Regions from separate parts of the Blautia ammoniilytica genome, predicted to be linked through region 1. Evidence: riboswitches for the same ligand, from Rfam matches in the RefSeq annotation. Region 1 holds a riboswitch; the other holds the start of a gene.

Region 1 (7,993 bases):
CTTGGGTATACACCATCAGGAATGAAAAGTGGATTTGAGCTTTCGACCTTGTTCCCGGATTATTCGATGGCCGGTATGCCGGAATGGACAGGATATATACTTTCTGCTGTTGTAGGCGTGGCAATACTGGTGATCTTTTTTAAGATCGTTTCTTCTCTTATGAAGGACAAGGTTGATTTCAAAAAGAAAGCGGCATAAGAATGGATAATGACAGAACAGAGATAACAGAGATTCCGGCGTGGATGTGTGGGCAGGAAGAGTACATCCCTGCAAATGACAGAGAATCCTTTCTGATCAAAAGCACGAAATCTGTATTGTCTGTACTTGCAAAATTTAGATTTAATGAAGGGAAGGACAGCAGATTTTCTGCTGCTCCTTCTCTTAAATTGTTTTATACGATATTCTTTATAATTCTGACAGCTTCAGCACGAAATTATCTGTTTGTATTGATCATGTGTGCTGCAGTGACTGTTCGTCTGGCTTTTTTTTCAGCTGCAGCCATCAGACAGATCTTAAATGGAACAGCAGGAGCAGTTCTGATTTCGATACTTCTTCTTTTGCCTGCTGTATTTATGGGAAATCCACAAGCTCTGGCAAATATAACAGCGAGAGTATATGTATCGGTAACATTGGTGGGGATATTGTCATCAGGCACATCGTGGAATAAACTGACAGGCAGCATGAGAAGCTTTAGAATACCGACGATATTCATTTTTACCCTGGATATAACATTGAAATATATTTCTGTTCTGGGAGAGATATGTATGGATGTTCTGCGGTCAGTCTGCTTGAGATCTGTAGGTAAAAATCCGGATAAGGCAAGAGCTTTTTCGGGTGTGCTTGGAATTACATTTCTTAAAGCAAGTGAAATGGAAGAAGAAATGTATGCAGCTATGTGCTGTCGGGGATTTACGGGCGAGTATGAAATAAGACATAAGCAGAAATACAGTCTGATCGATCTGATGTATATTTTGGTAATGGTGGGATGTGCAGCTTTGTATATATACCTTAGCTGAGAAGAACTTTAAAGTGAATCTGGCAGATCGGCATTTACTGTGAGCGGATAGAATAGTACAAAATATCTGCGAGAGTATTTTGGAGTTAAATTGAGAGGAGATAGACATGATTGATCTGGAAAAAGTGTGTTTTGCATATGAGAATGAAATAGCCCTTAGATATATTGACCTTCATATTGAAAAAGGAGATTCTGTAATTGTTCAGGGACCAAACGGATGTGGAAAATCTACTCTTATCAAGCTGTTGAATGGGATCATTTTTCCTTCGGAGGGAGAGTATCTTTATAAGGGACATGCAATTACAGAGAAAGCACTGAAGGACAGAAAGTTTGCAAAATGGTTTCATCAGCAGATGGGATATGTGTTTCAAAATGCGGATACCCAATTATTTTGTGGAAGTGTAGAAGAAGAGATTGCATTTGGACCAGTCCAGATGGGACTGTCAGAAGCAGAAGTTCATGAGCGCACAGAAGATTGTCTGAAGTTATTTGGAATAGAGAAATTAAGAGAAAGACCGCCTTATCATCTGAGTGGGGGAGAAAAACGTAAAGTCTCTCTTGCATGTATTATTTCTTTGAATCCTGAGGTGCTGATTCTGGATGAACCTTTGGCAGGATTGGATGAAAAGACCCAGGACATGTTGATAGAGTTTCTACAGAACTTTCATAAGGCTGGAAAGACATTGATCACAATTACACATAACCGGCAGCTGGCTGAACTTTTGGGAACCAGGTTTGCACTTATGAATGAAGACCATGAGCTAAATATGATATAAAAAAGTACTTCCGGTGGAATCGGAAGTACTTTTTTATGGGTTGAATTAAATGTGCATCAATATGCGGAGGTAATCATACAGGACACCATTGGAGAACACCTTCTGGAAGTATGTAAGGCAGCCAGAAAACGGAAGTAATAGCAGAGGAAACCAGGAAGAAACCTGATTTTGTATTGGGAAAAAATAGTCGTATATTGAAACTTTATGTACAGCTTCAAAATATCCTGATTTCAGAAAGTTAAAGAAATCTTATTGACACAGCCGTACGGCTAATAATATACTTAAAACAAGTATTTTTGCCGTACGGCATAGTAAGGAGATGGACTATGAAAATTACAGACTCAAAATCATTAGGTCAAGCGATTCGTGAAAGAAGAAAAGAATTAAATTATACACAATCATATTTATCTGATTTCACAGGTCTTTCTGTTACTTTTATTTCTGATTTGGAACGCGGAAAACCTACAGCTGAAATTGAAAAAACAATCCGGCTAATTAATATTTTAGGATTAGACTTATTAGTAGAGCAACGAGGATAAAATGATGAGAACATTAGCAGTTTATCTCAGTCGAGAAGACTCCCACCTCTTTCAGGTGGTGAGTAACAGCTCGACTTGAAATTGAAATCAAAGGCGAAAATGAATTTGTTGGAGAAATTGTAGGAAATATCAAGTAATAAAGTAATTAATGGCTTGCCGGTTCCGTGCAGACTTCATCAAGAAGATTTTGCACAAGCACTCAGGGTTGCATCAGTGGATAAATATGAGAAAAATCAATCCAGATATTCTACTTTGAAGCCGGATTCCCGGCAATACTGGTCTGCCTTGGAATTGCGATAACACCGGATAGTGGAAGAACGGTTTATGATCCAGTCTCCTATAAATTCAGGATCATGCCGGATTTCCAGGTATTTCAGCCGGTTGCAGCCATGGAATACCCATTTTCCAATGTGGCGTACATTCTGGGGAAGACGTACATGTTCCAGGTTATTGCATTTGAAAAAAGCACTGTTATCCAGGATTTCCAGGGAATCCGGAAGCTCCAAGGAAGCAAAATTGCAGAAATAAAAAGCCTGTTCACCGATCCGTTTCAGATTTTGGGGAAAAGATATGGTCTGCAGGGAGCGGCACCGGTAGAAAGCACGGTCATCAATATTGGTTACACTGTCCGGTAATACCAGGGATGACAATGATTTGCATTCCCAAAAGGTGTTTTTGCGGATTGTCCGGATCTGGCTGTCAGGATGAAAATATACAGTGTGCAGTTTACGGCTTTCCAGGAAAAGCCCTTGTGGAAGATCATCCAGGGATCCTGGTATATTGGCCTGCAAAAGAGAATCACATTTGGAAAATGCGCCTGGTCCGATCTGTGTGACCTGGTCAGGCAAGGTGATTTCCTGAAGGGAATTACATCCAAGAAAGGCTCTGGCACCGATCCTGTGGAGTGATTTTGGAAATTGAATAGTACGGATGATGGCTTTTTTTTGAAAAGCTTCTGTCGCAATCCCGTAAATATGATCCGGAATGCGTGTGTTTTGAGAAAGATAACGACAGACATTGTTTCTGGTAATAATACGATGATTGGCAGATGTTGTACTGTAATACATAAAAAAACTCCTTTGCAAGATGAAAAAAGGCTTCTTCCGCAACGAAGTCATAATAGATCAATAGACATTTACCGGATATATAGGGCATGCCTGGATTACCGCCGCAGAAGAAAGGTCAGAGAGAATGGTACACAAATAAAACCACCTCTCCATATCCCCATTGCGTGTAGGTAATGGCAGGAGCTTTAAGCAGGTATTCTGACTTACGCAGTAACGTCACTGTCCGCCTTCTCACAGAAAATCTGCAATGGATATGAGCAGTAACTGCACGTATACAGCAGCACGACTGTCCAGGATTCTCACCTGATTCCCTCTTGGCTGTATACCTGGTATCAGACATACCATGGCATACAGAACTTAAAACCGGTAATTAGTTTAAGTTATTCAGTTATTTCTAATATAAGGGATAAATGAAGAAAAGGCAAGGAAAATAGAAAAATTTGTGAAAGGTTATTAAAAAAAATGTTAAAGGCTTGACAGACTGGAAAATGTACCATATAATCACAAACCAGTGGGACAAAATAGAATAGAGAAGTACAGATGTTTTGAGAATCAGTGAAATTCTGATACAGGAAGGTGCATTGCCGTAAAGTCGGCGGTCGGATATCTGTAAAATAAGGTAAATCAATTCTGCATGACGAATGACTATCAGGTAACGAAGTTTCCTCTATAAATAAGGGGAGGCTTGTTACCTGTTTTTATTTTTGCGGATAATGAGCCAAAGGCCATGTGGATAAGGAACCGAAATCTGATTTTGTCTGAATAAAAAACGAATAAAAACAAGGAGAGGAATGGAATGAGGAACAAAAAGTATGTAAAGCAGTTACTCAGTATTGTGATGATCGGTTTGTTATCCCTTAACGAGCCGATGATCGCCCTGGCAGAGTCAGAAGCGCTTCTCACATCGGAACTGCCGGCACAGGTAGTGGATGTGATAGATGCGGATGATACTGCAGGGGAAGCAACAGACTATGAAGAAGTTACTGCAGATGAGTTTGTGGATGAGCCACAGGAAGTAGCAGGATCAGAGGATGAGGAACTGTTCCAGGACGGAACAGAGGATGCCCAGACAGATCTGTATGATGGGGAAACCATGGTACAGGATGCAGATGCTTCTGAATTCCCAACAGAGATCCTGGCAGGCGATACATATAAACTGGAGAAGGATATTACTTTATCAAATGGCCAGCAGATCAAGAACCTGGCAGGAACCCTGGATGGACAGGGGCATACCATCACACTGTCAGGCAGTGCACTGGCAGTGAATGTATCCGGAACGATCCAGAACCTGGGAGTAAAGGGAAGTGTTACTGTATCTGAGGATCATAAAGGAGTAATCGCAGATACTCTTACCGGAACATTACGTAACAGCTATTCTGTTGTAGGTATTAAGGATGATGGTTTCATGTCTGAGGTAGGCGGACTGGTAGGAAAAATGACCGGAGGAACCATACAGAACTGTTACTTTGCAGGCAGTGGAGATTCTTATATGATGGTGCATGGTATTGCATCCTATAACAATTCAGCAGAATCCAAGGTCAGCAACTGTTATTTTATAAATTCTTTGGATGCGTTTGGAATAAATAAACCAGAATTACAGCAGACAAATTGTGCCAGCAAGACGGATGCAGAAATGAAGAGTGAAGGGATTGTTGCTCTTCTTAATACAGCAATTGCAGGAACCGGTTATGTGTTTGCATATGCAGAGGGCAGCTATCCGGTTCTGAAAGAGGGAGTGGCAGAGGTAAGCTGGGCAGCCCTTGACAGTGCACTGGAACAGGCAGGAGTCTTAAATAAAGAAGAGTATAAAGCAGATACCTGGAAGGCACTGGAAGATGCGGTGGCAGAAGGGAATGCATTAAAAGAACAGACAGAAGCCTCTCAGGAAGAGATCAACAGTGCTGCAGATAAGATTACAAAGGCTATCGCAGGGCTGAAAAAAGAGACAATTGTAAAGCCGGTATCCATTCCGGAAAATGCAACACCGATTGCATCTCAGGCAGATTTTGCAAAGATGGCCAATGCAAAAGGAAAATATTTTGTTTTAACACAGGACATTACCATTGACAGCGGTTATATGGCTGTTTCTGATTACATGAATTATGAGGCTTTTGCAGGTGTACTGGATGGTAAGGGCCATACCATTACATTTGAACAGGCCGGAGCTGTCTTTGCTTCCCTGACGGCAGGTGCAATCGTGCAGAATGTGAACGTAACAGGAACAATGACCGGCACTGAGGTTACAGGACCCTTTGGTAAGACTGCTTACGGGGCTTCAATCCTGAACTGCCGAAGTGACATCAGTGGAAGCAATGTGGCTGGCTTTATTGGAAAAACCGGAGCTTATATGGGAGCCACTGCTTCACAGGACTGTGCAGGCGTGATCGCAAACTGTATTGCAATCGGTGATAACGGAAAGGGTGCACTTTGCAACAGCAGCAGCAACCAGACCGGGGCGGCAGTGATTAAGAACTGCTACTGGGTAGATACTTTAGGCAGCGGTTCAGGTGCCATGTCTGAGGAGGACATGAAAACTCTGGATCTGGTTGAAAAATTAAATGCCAATAAAGGTGACAACGGAACTTCCTGGGGTCAGGGAAGTGATGGATATCCATATTTTGGAGAGAACCAGTCTTACACACCAGGAAGCTTTAAATGGCCGGAAACAGGAGAAAACAAGTATCCTATCGCATTTCAGGCTTATAACGGAACAGAGGCCGTTACATTAGAGGATGGACGCCTGGAAGTATCACCAGATGCAGTGGGTATGGCGAATGTGGCAGGAACCTTTTCTTTACAGGACTATACAGCACCCAAGGGAAGCAGTGTGTCATGGGGATTCTCCCAGAGAAAACCGGAAAGTGCTTTTGCTGTTTATGATGAGGGATTATTCTGTGTCAGCGGAACAGGAGTAGCAGTTGTGACCGCCACTCAGAATAACAGTGACGGAAGCAGTGAGCTTCTGGCTTCTGTAGCAGTCCGTTCTTCCAGACAGAAGCTGACAGATATCAAGCTGTATATTGACGGCGAAGATGTAACAGACGGATCATTTACCGTACAGGGGTCAGAGTATAAGAGAATTGTTGTAAAAGCACAGTATCAGGAAAATGATGCTTATCAGGATGTATCTTATGCATCTTTTACCTATACAGCTGATGAAGAGGGCGCAAAATTACTCAGTAACCGTGTGAACAGCTCCAGCGGATTTGCTTTTAAAAATCCTGGAACAGCAACCTTTACAGTAACAGCCAAAAATCAGCCTGAAATGAAGAAGACTATAATTGTAACATCTGCCTATGTTCCGGTAGAGTCAGTTACACCTGCAATTTCAGGAACAAAAGAAATCCATACCAGAAATGCCAACAGTGACGGACAGGAGACGGACGGAAGAGTGGCATTTAACCCGATCCTTGGATCAGCGATCGTCACACCTGCGAATGCTACAAATGCAGATAAAGTAACCATTACCAGTGACGATCCGGAAGGAACTATTGCGTACTACACCAGCGGGGAAAAGGGATATGTGCCAAAGCAGGCAGGAACCGTAACCTTTACCGCAACGATTGAGGATACAAATCCCCTGACCGGAGAAACAAAGACGGTTTCCGGTGACAGTACTGTAACATTTGTATATAAGAATAATGTAAAATCTGTGGAGCTTGCAGAGGCAGACAAAGAGATCACTGTAGAAGCAGGAAAGAACAGTGACACATTCAAACCGGTAGTGACAGGAGAACTGGATGAGCAGGGATATGATGTTACAGAGCCTGCACTGAAATGGACTTACAGCAAGAAAGGTATTGCTCAGGTAGTCAGAACCGGAAGCGGATACTGGAAGAAGAATGGAAATTACAATGTAAGTGATCCGGATTACGGTTCTTACTTTCCTGTTGCAGAATATCAGGTAATGGGCCTGTCAGAAGGTACTGTAACGGCAACCGGAACACCGATTGACAACAAAAACAATGTGGAGCCAGTTACCATCACCATTACAGTAACAAAAGGAAGCGGAACCGGAGTTGATGTAATTGCAAAAGCAAATGAAGGTGCAGACAATGCACTGGATTACATTGAGAGCAGCCATAATGACAAGGGCTACGCGTATGGTAATGAATGGCTGATCTATGCTATGCTTCAGGGCAATAAGGAACTGAGCGAAGAAGTAAAAAATGCATATTATACGTCTGTTGCTACAGAAGTAACGAACTGGGACGAAACAAAGAAACCAACGGATATTGAGCGTACTGCCCTGGCACTTGCCAGACTTGGAAAAGACATTACAGATGTAGATGGCGTTAATCTGGCTGCCATGATTTACAATTCTGGGAATCTGACAGACGGATCCAACGAGCTTGCATATGCGCTGCTTGCACTGGATGCTGCAAATATCACCATTCCATCTGCTGCAAAATGGTCAAGGTCAGCCATGATCGCAGAGTTGCTGAAATTCCAGAATGCAAATGGCGGATTTGGATTAACAGAAAATGAATCAGCCAGCGTAGATATGACGGCTATGGTATTACAGGCCCTGGCACCATATCAGAACCGTGTAGGTGTAAAAGAAGCGGTTGATAAGGCTCTGGTATATCTCCAGGA
Region 2 (7,993 bases), on a different contig from region 1:
AAACGCCAAGGAATAATATGGCAGGCAGAAGGTACAGCCAGCCTTTATAATTTCTTTTTTTCATAGCTGCCTCCTGTCATGCCAGATCTGCAGGGATCCGCGCGTCGGTCGCCCGGTCAAACAGAAAGACCTTGCCTGGTTTTAATGCAAAATGAACCACAGAAGAAGAAAGATCCACCTTGTTTTCTGCACTGATAATGGATCGGATGGCCTGATTTTCGCAGGCCGGATGTGTGGATACCACACTGATATCCCTGCCCATCACTTCTATTCCCGAAAGCTGGCAGGAGAGAGGTCCATCCTCCCTGAGGATAAATCCTTCCGGCCGGATCCCTATATATAGCTCCTGATCCGGCAGATTCTTTGCAGAAAGGATTTTTTGATCGTTCAGATAAATGCCTCCGTCTTTGCTGAAGCCTTTAAATACATTGATCTGAGGAGTTCCGAGAAATCTGGCAACAAAAAGATTGCAGGGGTCATCGTATACCTGCTGAGGCTTGCCGGTCTGCTGCACAAGGCCATCTTTCATTACTACGATACAGTCAGAAATACTCATGGCTTCTTCCTGATCATGGGTAACGAAAACAGTGGTGATCTTTGTAGCCTTCTGGATCTTGCGGATCTCTTCTCTTGTCTGGAGACGGAGACGGGCATCAAGGTTGGAAAGGGGCTCATCTAGAAGAAGGACATGAGGCATTTTTACAAGTGCCCGGGCAATGGCAACCCTTTGCTGCTGCCCACCGGACAGCTCTCCTGGCTTACGGTCCATCAATTCCTGGATCTGTACCAGACGTGCAGCTTCCTGGGCACGATTTAACATTTCCTGCTTGGACAGCTTGTTTTTTCCTTTCAGATTCTGAAGGGGAAAGAGAATATTCTGCAGTACGGTAAGATGTGGGTAAAGGGCATAGTTCTGAAAGACCATGCCTACACCACGGTTTTCAGGAGGTAGGCTGGTCACATCCTGATCTCCGAAAAAAATCTGTCCTTCTGTAGGTGTTTCCAGTCCGCAGATCATATTCAGGGTAGTGCTTTTGCCGCAGCCGGAAGGTCCTAAAAGTCCGATCAGCTGTCCGTCCGGAATCTCAAAGCTGAAATGATCCACAGCAGTAACCGGAGTATGGACGCGGCGTGATCTGGAAGGAAAGGTTTTGGTAATGTTTTTTAAGATGATTTTCATATGGGAACTCTCCTGTAGAAAAATGTGGGTAACTGTCCGGATAATATTGTAAATGTACGGAACAGTTATAAATATGAAAAGAAAGGGAAGGTTGTGTGCATACAACATTCCCTTTTTTCAAATACCTGATATATGGATCTTTGCTGATATACAGATCACATTATCGGATAAAGTTGGTCATTATCTTCTTTTCTGTTTCCGGGTGGTGGATCCCTGCTTTTTTGCCTGCCTCAATACAATTTAAAAGCCAGGTCATATTCTGACCCAGATTACGCATGATCTGAAGACCTTCTGCATCTTTACGTACTTCATCCGGGGTATTGCCGTGAACCATAGGCCAATAATTGGAAGAAACCACTGGCATTTGGTGATAGGAGAAATATTTCAGCAGTACGTCCAGGGTAGCGGTGGTGCCGGCTCTTCTGGCAGATGCAACAGCTGCAGCAGGCTTGAACAGCAGATCTTTGCCTGCAAGGGAGCAAAGCTTATCCATAAACTGGATGATCTGTCCGCTTGGGGAAGCCCAATATACTGGGGAGCCAACTACAAGTCCATCGGATTCTTTTAATTTCTGAGCAGCAGCTTTTACGTTTTCCTGGGAAGGATCTCCAGCCTGGAAAATCTCTGTTTCAATGCCATTTGCATTTAAAACGCCGGCTACTTCACAAAGTGCGGTGTAAGTACAGCCTTCTTTTCTTGGACTGCCATTTAAAAGTAAAACTTTCATTTGTGATACATCCTTTCTTACATATAGTAGCAAAATATTTATAGTCTCTGTTCTTAACTGAAAATAGCACCTGCAGCACCAAACAGACCGGCACTGGCAGCACCCATGATCACACTTGCAATCAATACACCCAGCATAACTGCCAGAACACTGGATTTAAAATCCATGTCAAGAAGACTGGCTGCAAGGGTACCGGTCCATGCACCTGTACCAGGAAGTGGGATGCCTACGAAAAGCATAAGCGCAATAAAAAGTCCTCTTCCAGCTTTTTCCTGAAGCTTTTTCCCGCCTTTTTCACCTTTTTCAAGGCAAAAAGTGAAAAACTTACCGATCACTGGTTTATCCTTTCCCCAGATCAGGATCTTACGGGCAAACAGATAAATAAATGGCACAGGAAGCATGTTCCCGATAATTGCAATGATGTAGGATGGCACAAGAGGAAGACCAAATCCAACAGCATAAGGAATGGCACCTCGAAGCTCGATCAGGGGAAGCATGGAAATCAGAAACACAATAAGATAATTTTTCATGGAAATCTCCTTTTCATAATATTTTCTGCCAAAGATCTGTGTGGCAGCAGTCTTTTCCTTTATGATTATCTGACCGCTATTATACGCCAGGGACAGTGAATTTTCAAGTGAAAAGGGGCAGGATCAGCCTTATGTGTCTGCGAATACAAGGCGAAGTGCCTTTGCCATTTCTTCAGGAGATTCTCTGGCACCACCCAAAGACCAGTGGATGTAGGAATTGTAAAGTGCACCGCTGAAAGCATGAAGTCTGTAAATATGGTCCAGGCTGTCATCCTCTTTCTTCCAGCGATACATTACATATTGATCAATGGCATTCAGGAAAAGGTGACCATATCCGCATTTGAAAAGATTGTCCAGAAATTCATGGTGTTTTTTAACGTAGGTAAAATAATGGGTCAGATTGGATGCATCATAGTAATTTCCCTTAATGGGAAGGGCTTGGATATCTTTATCATAGAAGATCAGGGCATCCTCCAGGTAGGCTTCAAAAATATCTTCCTTGGAAGAGTAATTCCGGTAATAGGTCATTCTGGAAACACCAGCTTTCTTGGTAAGTTCGGAAACCGTGATGGAAGAAAAACTCTTTTCTTTCAGAAGTTGACTAAGGGCAGCTGCAATACACTTCCGCGCTAATAAGTTGGATGGGTTCTTTTTATGGATGTTCATGAACAAATCTCCTTACATTGTCACAGTTTGAAAAAAAGAATTGAATCTTTATTTGGAAAGTGTTACAATTCGTCACATGTGATTATTGTAATCAAAAGCCAGCACCGAAGGTGTTTTGGAATGCATTTTCCTGATAGATAATTGCAAGGTACTGAACAGTTAGGATTATTTTGATTATATCGAAAGCAGGAAAATTTGCAAGATGTTAGATGAGAAGTTAAACCTATGATAACTTACTCCTTAGAGAAGAGTAATCTTCCTGGTGGAGAGAGCAGAAGGGTTTTGGAAGGGAGCTTAAGGTATGAAAACTGCCGTAATGACAGACAGTAACAGCGGTATCACTAAAGAAGAAGCAGACAGGCTGGGGATATTTTTACTTCCTATGCCGGTGATCATTAACGAACAAACATATTATGAAGGAATCAATCTGGAGCAACGCTTTTTTTATGAAAGTCTTATAGAAGGTCATGATGTATCTACATCCCAGCCTTCCCCTGGTGATGTGATGGATATGTGGAAGCAAATCCTGTCTAAGGGTTATGATGAGATCATCCATATTCCCATGTCCAGTGGTTTAAGCAGTTCCTGTGCTACTGCCATTGGACTTGCAGAGGATTTCCAGGGAAAGGTACAGGTAGCAGATAACCATCGTATTTCTGTTACTATGCGTATTGCTGTAATGGAAGCACTGCATATGGCAAACGAGGGCAGATCTGCCAGAGAGATCCGTGAGGATCTGGAAAAAAGAGCCTATGATTCCAGCATTTTTCTTGCAGTTGATGATCTGAAATATCTGAAAAAGGGAGGCAGGATCACGCCTGCAGCTGCCGCTCTTGGTACTGTGTTTCATATCAAGCCGGTACTTACGATCCAGGGAGAGAAGCTGGATGCTTTTGCCAAAACACGAGGCATGAAGAAGGCAAAAGCCATCATGCTGAAGGCACTGAAAGAGGATCTGGAAAAACGTTTTCCAGGGATCGATTCTAAATATGTAAGGATCGGGGCAGCAGGGTCAGGTCTGAGTCTGGAAGAGTCCAGAGAATGGCAGGCTATGCTCCAGGAGATGTTCCCTGAGGTACAGGTTTATTACGATCATTTGTCCTTCAGTGTAGGTAGCCACACCGGCCCGGGAGTATACGGTATGGGATTCAGCATTGTACAGGATCCATCCATTAGTTAAAATGTGCACAGTACGGAACAATCCGTGTAATTACTTACATTTTTAAATGACCGTAAATTTATATATAAAATTTGGTTTTATGACTTGATTTTTGGTTAGAAGTTGCTATCATATGATATGAATATATATGTTTTCAGTGCCTACGCAGATTAACTGTGAAGGGTAAAAGAGAATCAGGTGGAAATCCTGAGCGATCCGGTCACTGTAAGCAGGGAGCAATGCCAGTAAATCCATTGGACGACAGTCTGAGAAGGGGGCAAAGCGATGAACTGTAAGCCAGGAAACCTGCTGGAAATATCCGATGAAAAACTTCCGATGAAAGCACTTTCACTCAAATAATCAGATCAAAAGGTGGCAGGGGGATTTTTATGCGCCCTGGTACAAGTATTTTTGTATTGCAATAAATCCCCTATTGCAGCTTAAATACCACAGAGAAAGATTAAGGATTGAAGGAAGTCTGTTTTCAAATGAAAGCAGGCTTTTTTGTGTGTAAGAGGAGATTACTTTGTAATGTTCCTATTTCACTAAAATTCCACGCAAAGCACAGAAACGTGTATATCCGATGTAAGCGGACTCCTGCCTCTACAAGCAGCGAGTACCTAATTTTATCAAAGGAGGAAGTAGCAATGAGGAAAAAGTCAAATGCTCTTTTAGCACTTTTGCTAACAGGAGCAATGACCGTAACATCTGTATCTCCTGCATTTGCAGCAGAGGATTTTTCAGCAGATGCAGAGGTACAGGCTGTTCAGGATGTGACCGAGGAGGAATCTGACGCTGATGTATCCGATGTGCAGGACCAGGCTGATCTGGGAGAAGCAGAGGATGTGGAGGATGTATTTACCAGCGGTGAATAACCTTCTGATCCGGATACCGGGGATGCGTCTTTCGAGTTGACAGATGGTAATACAGAGGAATATGTACAGGATGACCTTCTGCTGGCTGCCAGTTCTGCAGAAAAATATCAGGACGGAACCTATACTCCAGAATCCTTTACTTTCCAAGGCGGTTCAGGAAAAGTTACGATTACCTGCCCGAAGGTGACCATTACAAGAGGAAAAGTAACTGCAACAGTGGTTTTTTCCAGCAGCAGCTATAATAAACTGGTTGTAGATGGAGATGAGTATCTGCCGGTTTCAGGTACAGAATATACAGGATCTGTTTTTCAGGTTCCTGCTGTTCTCAACCAGGATATGGAGATCACAGGAACTACTGTGGCAATGACAGCTGCTCATGATATTACTTATACCATTCATATTAAGCTGAATGTGCCTATGGTAACGCCAGCTCCGGACAGACTGGAGGATGGTACCTACCAGGCAGCTGTAAAGGCAGATAGCGGATTTCCGGCAGAAGCCTGCACCCTGCTTGTAAAGGATGGAGAGATTGATGCAGTTGTCACACTGAAAAACGGGGATTATGACAGACTGTATGTGGGGGATGCACTGGATGCAGTCAATGAAAAGGATGATAAGCTGATCGCTTACAGACCATCGGAGGATGGTACAAAGCATATTTTCTGGCCGTTGGCTGTAGATAAGCTGGATACCTTATTCCAGGTGGCAGCCCGAAAAACAGATAAAACCTGGACAGACCATTATGTGAAGATCCTTTCTTCTTCAGTAACCAAGGTAAGCGATGAAGTTCAGGCACCGAATCAGGCTGCTGAGGCTGCAAAATTCCTTTACAGGAATTATGTGGATGATGTGATTTCCACAACAGACGGTGTTACAAAAGACGGAAGCACCTATCATGTTGCATATTACAACAGCTACAAGAGTGCTGTTTCTGGCATCAGCCTGAAAAGACCAAGTGTAAAAGAGTATAAGAGCGGATGGTTCTTCTCAGACTGGAGCATTTTTAAGTCTACTGTTAAACAGCAGCCTGCAAAATCCCAGACGTATAGTCTGGATACATCAAAGAGAACCCAGGAGCAGCAGGTAACTGCCACACTGAAGCTGTATGATCCTTCAGTGGAGGATGCAGCCATTAATGATAACAGTGCACATCCTCTGGCTGAGTACAAATACGAGCTTGTGCTTGCAGCAAAACCAGATACCTGTCAGGTGACTTTCCGCGCAGTAAACAGTAAGACTGGTGAGGTGATTCCGGAAGCACAGATCACAGTCACAAACAATACCACAAAGGAAGAAGTGACAGGTACAGAAGGCATCTATCAGCTGAAATCCGGACAGAAATATACTGTTCAGGCACAAAGCGAAGGGTATATTGCAGAAGGCACAAAGGGGGATGCTGTTGCAAAGCAGACTTCCTTTACTGCTGCCTTTGATGAAACTGTTGATCTTTCCCTGACTGCAGAGGCGAACAGCAGGCATAAGGTTACCTTTAAGATTGTAGATGCAGAAGGCAAGAAAGTTCCGGAGGCAGTGCTTACCGTAACAGGTGAAACTCCTGCTGAGGATGGAAGCTATACCTTATGGGATAACTATACTTATTTTTATAGAGTAACTGCAGAAGGCTATCAGGTGGTAAGATCAAAATTCATCAAGCCTTTGGAAGATCAGGAGGTTGTTGTAACCCTTACAGCATTGAAAAATTACCAGGCTTCGATTAAGATCCGGGCAAAATCCGGACATTTGGAAGTTGTGAATCCAAAGGTTCTGTCTGTTACTTATAAGAAAAACGGAGAAACATTTACTGTGGAGCCATCAGAGGATGGTACCTACCCGATGGTGGAAACAGTGGCATATACTTATACATTTGCCGCTGATAACTATCAGAGTGCAACCGCAAACTGGACTGCAACCGGAACAGAAGGCCCAGTGGAACTGGAAGGTGTGTTAAGCAAGGAAACTGCAAAAGCCCTTCTTGAGGATGCCATTGCAACTGCAAAGGAGCTTTCTGATGAAATGACAGAAGGGGATGGTGCCGGACAGTGGGCAGCAGGAAGTAAAGAAACACTGGATGAAGCTATTCAAGCGGCTGAAGAAGTATATACAAAGGAAGATGCAGCAGACGATGATTATGAAAATGCAAAGGATGCTCTTCAGTCGGTTGTATCAGGCCTTAGCCAGAATGAAAATGCAGAGAGCATAAATATTACAGTTTTTGTAAATAAGAATCCAGGGGAAGCACCTGTAAAAATGGCTATGAACGTAACAGCTGATGATGCTGCTAAGGTGACGCCTACCGACTCCAAAAAAAAAGACAATTACAACAAGTCAAGTGACATGGAAAAGCGTGCAACCGTGATTGACGCACTGGTAGATCTGCATAAGGAACTGTTCGGAGAGGAATATATTGCAAATCCAACCCAATATCTGATGTGCGGAAGAAGAGGCGCCGGTACAGGCTTCCTTCTTGGCCAGAAGAGCTTCAAAAACTTTGTTGGATTCCGTGTAAATGGAAAATATGTGGAAAGTGATCCAAGAATGTGCAGGCTGAAAGAAGGAGATGTGCTTTCCGTTTTTTCAGCAACAACGGTGGCAAATCCGGCATACCTGCAGTTTGAACAGCAGGAGACCACGGTAAACCAGAATGAGGAATTTACTCTTACTCTTACCGGCGATTCCTATTACATGGATGAAGATATCAACAGAACAGTAGGTAAGAATGAATTTACACCTGCAGAAGGGTATGATATCACACTTGCAAATGCTGAAACAGGCGAAGAAGTAACAGGTGAAGCAAAAACAGATGCACAGGGTAAGGTAAGCTTTAAGATCGGTACACCTGGTACCTATGTGGTAAAA

What was found. A riboswitch is a leader RNA that binds a small molecule or an ion and turns the genes downstream of it on or off. The one in region 1 is predicted to bind cobalamin.
Region 2: linked by a shared signal. The riboswitch ahead of OCV61_RS11530 (hypothetical protein) and the one ahead of OCV61_RS03855 (leucine-rich repeat domain-containing protein) in region 1 are both predicted to bind cobalamin.

What each region holds. Positions count from the first base shown of each region.
Region 1 covers NZ_JAOQJL010000005.1:98,129-106,121, reverse strand. The annotation lists gene cbiM (cobalt transporter CbiM) at 1-198, shown strand, start outside; gene OCV61_RS03870 (energy-coupling factor transporter transmembrane component T family protein) at 201-1,016, shown strand; gene OCV61_RS03865 (energy-coupling factor ABC transporter ATP-binding protein) at 1,123-1,791, shown strand; gene OCV61_RS03860 (helix-turn-helix domain-containing protein) at 2,118-2,330, shown strand; gene OCV61_RS03855 (leucine-rich repeat domain-containing protein) at 2,564-3,397, opposite strand; cobalamin riboswitch at 3,569-3,772, opposite strand; gene OCV61_RS03850 (DUF4430 domain-containing protein) at 4,194-7,993, shown strand, end outside.
Region 2 covers NZ_JAOQJL010000022.1:27,286-35,278, forward strand. The annotation lists gene OCV61_RS11500 (carbohydrate ABC transporter permease) at 1-64, opposite strand, end outside; gene OCV61_RS11505 (ABC transporter ATP-binding protein) at 77-1,180, opposite strand; gene OCV61_RS11510 (flavodoxin family protein) at 1,341-1,907, opposite strand; gene OCV61_RS11515 (COG2426 family protein) at 1,961-2,437, opposite strand; gene OCV61_RS11520 (TetR/AcrR family transcriptional regulator) at 2,567-3,103, opposite strand; gene OCV61_RS11525 (DegV family protein) at 3,405-4,283, shown strand; cobalamin riboswitch at 4,401-4,590, shown strand; gene OCV61_RS11530 (hypothetical protein) at 4,910-5,137, shown strand; gene OCV61_RS11535 (Ig-like domain-containing protein) at 5,174-7,993, shown strand, end outside.